DNA from 2 places in the Micromonospora sp. NPDC050695 genome. Region 2 is predicted to be linked to the other one. Evidence: riboswitches for the same ligand, from Rfam matches in the RefSeq annotation. Region 2 holds a riboswitch; the other holds the start of a gene.

Region 1 (4,409 bases), on a different contig from region 2:
CTGCTCGGGCACCACGTCGCGGACCAGGTCCGCCACCGACGCGCCACCGGGGACGCTGCGCCCGGCCCCGTTCACCGTCAACTCCACTGGTCGCCCTCCATCGTCCGATCGGGTCCACCGCCGGTCGCCGCGCCGACGAACCGGTCGGGCCGGAACGCGGCGAGCAGCGGGTCGGGCACGCCGGTGACCACCAGGTCGGCGATCAGGTCGGCGGTGACCGGGGTGAGCACGATGCCGTGCCGGTGGTGCCCGGTGGCGGCCAGCACGTCCGGTCGGCCGGGCAGCGGCCCGAGGATGGGCGCGTTGTCCGGGGTGCCGGGGCGGAGCCCGGCGACCGCCTCGACCAGGTCGTACTCGGCCAGTTCGGGCAGCAGGTCGACCCCGGCGCGGAGCAGCCGCTGCACGGCGCCGGCGGTGACCGTGGTGTCCGAGCGTTCCTCGACCGTCGCGCCGAGCACGACCTCACCGTCGGCGCGGGGCACCAGGTAGACGTGCTCGCCGTCGGCGTACCCCCGGATCACGTGCCGGAAGCCCGGCGCGACGCCGCCGGGCGCGCGCAGCCGCAGGATCTGGCCCTTCACCGGCCGCACCGGCAGCCCGGTGAGGGCGGCGGCCCCGCAGCCGGCGGCGACCACGGTGACCCTCGCCTCCACATCGGACAGGTGTCGGACCGCCTGCGGCACGAACGCCGCGCCGGCCCGCTGCGCGGCCGTGCGCAGCGCCGGCACCAGCAGCCGCGGGTCGACCTGGTGGTCGGTGGGCGCGAGCGCGCCGCCGCGCACCCGCGGCGCGAGCGCCGGTTCGCGGTCGCGCAGCCCGCTGGGCAGCAGCGGGGTCACCGGCAGACCCAACCCCTGCTGGTACGCCCAGAGCCGGCGCGCCTCGGCCAGGTCGTCACCGGTCAGCCCGACCATCAGGGTGCCCTCGGTGCGGTAACCGATCGCGACGCCGGTCGTCTCGGTCAGCTCGGCGGCGAACGCCGGCCAGCGGGCCGCGGACGCCAGCAGCAGCTCGGTCAGCCGCCGCTCACCGAAGTACGCCTCGGCGACCGGGGAGAGCATGCCGGCGGCCACCGCCGACGCCCCCGACCCGGGTGCCGCGTCGTGCACCGCCACCCGCAACCCGCGCGCGGAGCAGCGCCAGGCGATCGCCAGCCCGACCGGGCCCGCCCCCACCACCGCCACGTCCAGCCGGGCCCGGTCGCTCGATCGCGGTGCCGGGGACCGGCCGGTCAGCACGTCAGCGCCTCGATCAGCTCGGCGGTCGCGTGGGCCGGGTCGGTGGCGGCGGAGATCGCGCCGACCACCGCCACCCCGTACGCCCCGGCGGCCCGCAGCGCCGGTACCCGGTCGGCGGTCACCGCGCCGATCGCGATGACCGGTACGTCGACGGCGTCGACGACGGCGCGTACCCCGGCGGGGCCGATGGGGTCCGGCAACCCGGGCTTGGTGGTGGTGGCGTGACACGGTCCGACGCCCAGGTAGCTGGCTCCCGCCGCGACGGCCGCGCTCGCCGTACCGGGCGCGCGGGCGGTGGCGCCCAGCACGGCGGTGGGGCCGAGCACCCGGCGGGCGGCGGCGACCGGCAGGTCGTCGGCGCCGATGTGCCCGCCGGCGGCGCCCACCGCCAGCGCCACGTGCAACCGGTCGTTGACCAGGCAGGTCGCCCCGTACGGCCGGCAGAGCGCCAGCACCTGCCGGGCCAGTTCGTACGTCTCGCGGTCGGTGGCCGAGTCCTCGACGCGGACCTGCACCACCAGGTCGGCGCGGGCCACCGTGAGGGCGGCGCGGACCACGGCGAGCGGGTCCCGACCGGGTCGGGTGTCGGTGATGAGATGCAGTCGTCCAAGGGACGGCACGGCAACGCTCCTCCCTGCGCCGGCATTACCCGGATCAGGTTCGACGGTCGGGGGCTGTCAGCCCCCCTCTCAGCCCGGTACACCGGGCTCCCGTGGGTTACTTGCGTGTCACAGTACGACGGATCCGTCGGCCTGCCAAGGGAGGGGTCGACGGGCCCGGAAGGCCGAATCAGTTGGGGTGCTTCATCCCGGTCCTGTTCGGAATGTCGCCCCCCGTTGCAGAACCGTTACCCGCCGGCATCTTGCCCGACATTGAGCGAGCCGAATTAATTTGTTCAGCGATTCGACAAAATGCCGGCGTGGACGCCCTGGCACGGTGTCCCCACCGGCTCCATCTGGGACGGTCTTCGGCGAGCCGGCCCCCGCGATTCCTGTCCACTGCGACATTGGAGGCGGCGTGTCCCGTTCTCGTCGTGCCCGAAAACCCATCACCGCGACCCTCATCTCCCTGGCCCTCGCTTCGACGACCCTGCTCGGGTCGCCGGCGCAGGCGGCTCCCGCCGCCCAGGTCCCCCCGAAAGACGCGCAGGCCGCGGCCCCGGTGACCCAGGTGGTGCCGAAGGCGCCCAAGGCCGCCGCCGATCCCTTCTCCGTCCTGGTCTTCTCCAAGACCGCCGGCTTCCGGCACGACTCCATCCCCACCGGCATCGCCGCCATCCAGCAACTCGGCGCGGCCAACGGATTCACCGTGGACAACTCGGAGGACGGCGCGGTATTCACCGACGCCAACCTGGCCAAGTACAAGGCCGTGATCTGGCTCTCCACCACCGGCGACGTCCTCAACGCCGACCAGCAGGCGGCGTTCGAGCGCTACGTGAAGGCGGGCGGTGGCTACGTCGGCATCCACGCCGCGTCGGACACCGAGTACAGCTGGGCCTGGTACGGCGACCTGGTCGGCGCGTACTTCGCCAACCACCCGGCGAACCAGCAGGCCACGGTCAAGGTGGAGGACCACGCACACCCGTCCACCGCCGAGCTTCCGGACCGCTGGTCCCGCTTCGACGAGTGGTACAACTTCCAGACCAACCCCCGGCCGGACGTGCACGTGCTGGCCAGCCTGGACGAGAAGAGCTACACCCCGGGCGCCGGTGCGATGGGCGCCGACCACCCGACCGCCTGGTGTCAGGACTTCGACGGTGGTCGATCATGGTACACCGGCGGCGGGCACACCCGGGAGTCGTACGCCGAACCGGAGTTCCTCAAGCACCTGCTCGGCGGCATCCAGACCGCCGCCGGTGTGGTGGACGCCGACTGTGGCGCCTCGAAGACCTCCAACTTCGAGAAGGTCTCCCTTGACAGCAACACGAGCAACCCGATGGAACTGGACATCGCCGGAGACGGGCGGGTCTTCTACATCGAACGCGACGGTCGGGTGCAGATCATCAAGCCGGACACCGGCAACACCGTCACCGCCGTCGACCTGGACGTCTTCACCGGCAACGAGGACGGCCTGATCGGCATCCGGCTCGACCCGGACTTCGCCACCAACAAGTGGGTGTACCTGTACTACGCCCCGAACGACGGCGTCACGCGCAACCTGCTGTCCCGGTTCACGGTGACCGGCGACACCATCGACCCGGCCAGCGAGAAGCAGGTGCTGCGGGTCGACACCCAGCGCAACACCTGCTGCCACGCCGGGGGCAGCATGACCTTCGACGGCGCCGGCAACCTGTACCTGGCCACCGGTGACAACACCAACCCGTTCGAGTCGAACTCGTACTCGCCGCTCGACGAGCGGTCGGGCCGCCAGGACTACGACGCGCAGCGCACCTCGGCCAACACCAACGACCTGCGCGGCAAGGTGATCCGGATCCACCCGGAGGACGACGGGTCGTACACCGTTCCGGCCGGCAACCTCTTCGCTCCGGGCACCGAGAAGACCCGTCCCGAGATCTACGCGATGGGCTTCCGCAACCCGTTCCGGATCGGCACCGACCCGAAGACCAACACGCTGTACGTCGCGGACTACGGGCCGGACGCCAACGCGGACAACCCCACCCGCGGCCCGCGTGGCCTGGTCGAGTGGAACATCGTGACCCCCGGCAACTACGGCTGGCCGTACTGCACGGGCACGAACGAGGCGTACAACGACTACACGTTCCCGTCCGGCCCGAGCGGCGCGAAGTTCGACTGCGCGGCGCCGGTGAACAACTCGCCCAACAACACCGGCCTGACCAACCTCCCGCCGGTCGTCCCCGCGACCGTCGACTACGGGTACGCCGGTGACGCCCGGTACCCGGAGATCGGCGGCGGTGGCGCCCCGATGGGCGGCCCGGTCTACCGCTACGACGCGGACCTCAACTCGACCCGCAAGTGGCCGGCCTACTACGACGGCAAGGCGCTGCTCGGCGAGTGGAACCAGAACAAGATGTACACGATGCAGCTGACCCCCGACGGCAAGTCGTTGGTGGACATCAACCAGCTGCTCACCGGGATGACCATGGTCCGGCCGATGGACTTCGAGTTCGGCCCCGACGGCGCCCTGTACCTGATCGAGTGGGGCAGCGGCTTCGGTGGCAACAACGACAACTCGGGTGTCTACCGGATCGAC
Region 2 (4,409 bases):
TCAGGAGGGCGTCGGCGCGGGTGAAGGACTGCCGGCGGGCCACGGTGCGGGGTGTGCCGGCGTCGAAGCCGCGCGCGTCCATCGCCACCGCGAGCCGGGTGCCCCGACGGATCGCCCCGACCAGCAGCGCGAACGCGGTGGAGGTGAACAGCCGCAGTTTCGCCACCGGGTTGCGTCCGGCGTCGACGCCCCGCGCCCGCCGGGCCATGCTGATCATCTGCCACTCCTGGCCGAGCAGCGGCACCAGCCGGAACGCGGCCAGCGCCCCGATGGCGAACCGCGCGGGTGCCTTCGCGTTCTGGATCAGCGCGTCGGCCAGGTCGGTGGGGTCCGTGGTGGCGAAGACGATCACGCCGGGCAGGGCCACCGCGAACACGCGCAGCACCAGACCGAGTGCGGTGAGCAGCACACCGGTGCTCACCAGCACCGGCCCCGCGTCCAGCAGTACCCGGCCGGAGCGGTCGGCGGCGAACAGCACCAGGGTGACGAGGATGCCGGCGGCGCTGAGCAGTAGCGGCAGGGCGCGCCGGGCCAGCACCCGGTAGCGGATGCCGAACAGCGGCAGCAGCGCGAGTTCGAGTGCGATGGCGATCGCCGGGGCGACCGGGTCCAGAGTGGCCAGCAGGATGAACGAGAAGGCCAGCGCGGCGGCGACCTTCGCCACCGGGTTGCGGCGGGCCAGGGGCGCGCCGGGCGCGGCGACCGGCTCGATACTGATCATCGGCTGCCGGCCGGGGCCCGCTGGAGGGTGACGGTGCGGTCGGCGAGCGCGGCGACGAAGTCCGCGTCGTGGGTGACCGCGACGATGCCGTGCCCGGCGTCGCGGAGGTCGGCGAACAGGTCGACCAGTTCCCGCCAGGTCCGCCGGTCCTGGCCGAAGGTGGGTTCGTCGCAGATCAGCAGGCGGGGCGCGGTGGCCAGGGCGGTCGCCACGCTCAGCCGCCGCGCTTCCCCACCCGAGAGGGTGTACGGGTTGGCTGCCGCGAGCCGTGCCAGTCGTAGCCGCTCCAGCAGCGCGGCCACGGTGTCCTTGACGGCTGCCTCGGTCTGGCCGGTGCGGCGCGGGCCGAGGGCCAGTTCGTCGAAGACGGTGCCGGTGACGAACTGGTGCTCCGGGTCCTGAAAGACCGACCCGATGCGCCGGGCCAGCGCGGGCGCATGCCAGCGGTGCGGGGGAGTGCGGTGATCCGGCCCGGCCAGCTCGGCGGAGGCGGTGACCCGGCCGGTGCCCGGTCGCAGCAGCCCGCCGAGCAGTAGGGCCAGGGTGGACTTGCCGGCGCCGTTGGGACCTCGTACGGCGAGTGCCTCGCCGGCGCGTACCGCGAGGTCGGTGGGGCCCAGCCGGGGCGGCAGGCCGAGCCGTTCGGCGGTGATCAGCAGGTCCCCGGCGGCGGCGGTGGCCGGCCGGGGCGTGATGGGGTGACCGGGCACCCACACGCCCTGGGCGGCGAGGGCGGCACCGTGCGCGGCGAAGACCGCCTCGGGTGGCCCGTCGGCGCGGACCCCGCCGCCGGGTTCCAGGACGACCACCCGGTCGACCAGCGGCAGCGCCTCGGCGACCCGGTGCTCGACCAGAATCAGCGTGGTGTCGGCGTCCAGGGCGCCGGCCACCGCCTGCCGGACCAGGTCCGCGCCGGCCGGGTCGAGGTTGGCGGTCGGCTCGTCGAGCAGCAGCAGGCCGGGCCGCAGGGCCAGCGCGCCGGCCAGGGCGAGACGTTGCTGTTCCCCGCCGGAGAGCGCCGCCGTGTTGCGGTCCCGGGGGTACGGGAAGCCGACCCGGCGCAGCGCCTCGTCGACGCGGGGCCAGATCTCGCCGGTCGGTACGCCCCGGTTCTCCAGCCCGAACGCGACGTCGTCGCCGCTGCGGGCCATCACCAGTTGCGTCTCCGGGTCCTGGAAGACGATGCCGACCCGTTCCCGGCCCTTGCGCGGGTCGAGCCCGTCGATCTCGACGGTGCCCTCCTGCTCGCCGGAGTCCTCCGGCAGCAGCCCGGCGAGCGCGCTGAGCAGGGTGCTCTTTCCGGCCCCCGAGGGACCGAGCAGGAGAACCCGCTCGCCGTCCTCAACCCGCAGGTCAACCCCGCGCAGAGCCCACGCCCGCCGCCCGGCGTGCCGCCACCCGAACCCGCGCAGCAGTACCCCGCCCACCACACCCACCCCCTTCCCGACCCGGGCTCCACCCTGCACGGTTGATCATGAGGTTGACGGTGGTTCTGACGATCCATCCACCCGTCAACCTCATGATCGACGCGAGTGGGTGGGGTCAGATGGGGGCTCGGTCCCGGGCCACCGGGAAGCGGTCCAGGACGCCCGTGTTGGCCAGGGCCTTTGTGAGCAGCCAGCCGCCTACGCCGGCGATCACGGTGGCGCTGACGACGGTCAGCAGCGCGTACGGGATGCGGTAGTCGACCAGCGCGTAGTCGACGTTCCAGATGAAGAAGTCGAACAGCGCGGCGCTGAGACCCGTCAACGCGCCGGCCAACACGGCGGTCGGCAGCCGGAACGACCGGTACCGGAAGGCGGCGAACGCCAGTTCGGCGCCGAGGCCCTGCACGATGCCCTGCGGGATCACCGTGCCGGCCCACTGGCTGCCCAGCAGCGCGGAGAGCACCGCCGCCACCGTCTCGCAGTAGAGGGCGGCGCCGGGCTTGCGGATGACCAGGCCGCCGATGACGGCCGGCATCAGCCACACGCCGTAGAGCAGGGTCTGCGCCGGTGGGAAGAAGGCGAACGCCCCCTCGGTGGCGCTCCAGACCAGGCCCCAGGCCCAGAAGATGACGCCGAAGGCCACCGCGATCACCGAGGCGACCACGATGTCGATGGTGCGCCAACGGTTGGTGGTGTTGTCCATGCTGTGCTCCCAGTTCAAGGAAAAGAACCAGGAGAAGACGCACGCCGCGCCCGGTGGCACCGGACGACGGCGCGGCTGGAGGTCGACCGAACTCCCTGCGCTGGCATTACCCAGATCAGGTTCGAGGGTCTGCGGGCGTGCCCGCACTCTCAGCGCTGTGCGCTCCCCTGTCGGATGTGAAGTTGTCTCGCTGACGCTAGCACCGACCAGGGGTGCCAGCCCAGCAGGGCGTCTGCCCCACCTCGGCGTCCGGCCCGGCGGAAGCCGGCTGGGTAGGCTGACGATCATGCGGGTCGACGCACGAGGTCTCATGTTCGAGGTACGCGCCGGTGGGCCGCCGGACGGCGAGGCCGTCCTGTTGCTGCACGGCTTCCCCCAGCACAGCGGCGAATGGGACGACGTCGTCCCCGCGCTGCACGCGGCCGGGCTGCGCACGTACGCGCTGGATCAGCGCGGCTACTCGCCCGACGCCCGACCGGCGGCGGTGGACGCGTACCGGATCCCGGAACTGGTCGCCGACGTGGTGGCGGTGCTCGACGCGCTCGGCCTGGACGCCGTCCACCTGGTCGGCCATGACTGGGGCGCGGTGGTGGCCTGGGCGGTGGCGGCCGCGCACCCCGAGCGGGTCCGCACGCTCACGGCGGTGTCGGTGCCGCATCCCGCGGCCATGGCGCACGCCCTCGCCACCGAGCAGAAGGCGCGCTCGTCGTACATGGCGTTGTTCCGCAAGCCGGGCACGGCCGAGAGGGTGCTGCTGGCCTTCCACGCCGCGGCCCTGCGCAAGATGCTCGGCAGCGTGGGTGACGCGTCCCGGGTGGCCCGCTACGCGGACCCGATGCGTGAGCCGGGCGCGCTCACCGCCGCCCTGAACTGGTACCGGGCGATGTCCCGATCCGACCTGGCCGGCGTCGGCCCGGTCGAGGTGCCCACCACGTACGTGTGGAGCGACCGGGACGTCGCGATCGGCCGCACCGCCGCCGAGGCGTGCGCCGCCAACGTCACCGGCGACTACCGCTTCGTGGCGTTGCCCGGGGTGAGTCACTGGATCCCGGACACCGCGCCCGGGCCGCTCGCCGAGGCGATCCTGGCCCGGGCCACCGCAACGGCCTGAGCCGGGCGGTCGACATCGGGATGTGGCGGGTCGATGCGCCGGCGGGCGGTGGTCGACCTCGCGTGCACTGGCTGGCCCGCAATCGGACGACGGAGGACGCATGACGGTGAGTGCCGAGGACTACCTGGCCGTGGTGACCGAGACGATCGGGCGGGTGGCCGCCAGTCAGCGCGAGGCGGTGGGGCGGGCCGCCGACCTGATCGCCGACGCGGTCCGTGCCGACGGGGTGGTGCACGCGTTCGGTACCGGCCACTCGGAGGCCCTCGCCATGGAGATCGCCGGGCGGGCGGGTGGCCTGGTGCCGACCAACCGGATCGCGCTGCGTGACCTGGTGCTGCTCGGCGGCGAACCGGCCGAGCGGCTCGGCCCGCTGCTGGAGCGCGACCCGGAGGTGGCCCACCGGCTCTACGAACTGGCCCCGGTACGGCCCACCGACGTGTTCGTGCT

The links. A riboswitch is a leader RNA that binds a small molecule or an ion and turns the genes downstream of it on or off. The one in region 2 is predicted to bind thiamine pyrophosphate.
Region 1: it holds a riboswitch for thiamine pyrophosphate, as region 2 does, so the genes downstream of both, thiE (thiamine phosphate synthase) here and AB0H52_RS17240 (ECF transporter S component) in region 2, are expected to answer to the same signal.

What each region holds. Positions count from the first base shown of each region.
Region 1 is NZ_JBFAHZ010000008.1:119,397-123,805, forward strand. It holds gene thiS (sulfur carrier protein ThiS) at 1-87, opposite strand, end outside; gene thiO (glycine oxidase ThiO) at 78-1,235, opposite strand; gene thiE (thiamine phosphate synthase) at 1,232-1,858, opposite strand; TPP riboswitch at 1,853-1,962, opposite strand; gene AB0H52_RS08565 (ThuA domain-containing protein) at 2,256-4,409, shown strand, end outside.
Region 2 is NZ_JBFAHZ010000019.1:91,098-95,506, forward strand. It holds gene AB0H52_RS17230 (energy-coupling factor transporter transmembrane component T) at 1-721, opposite strand, end outside; gene AB0H52_RS17235 (ABC transporter ATP-binding protein) at 718-2,148, opposite strand; gene AB0H52_RS17240 (ECF transporter S component) at 2,264-2,851, opposite strand; TPP riboswitch at 2,926-3,030, opposite strand; gene AB0H52_RS17245 (alpha/beta fold hydrolase) at 3,138-3,962, shown strand; gene AB0H52_RS17250 (SIS domain-containing protein) at 4,063-4,409, shown strand, end outside.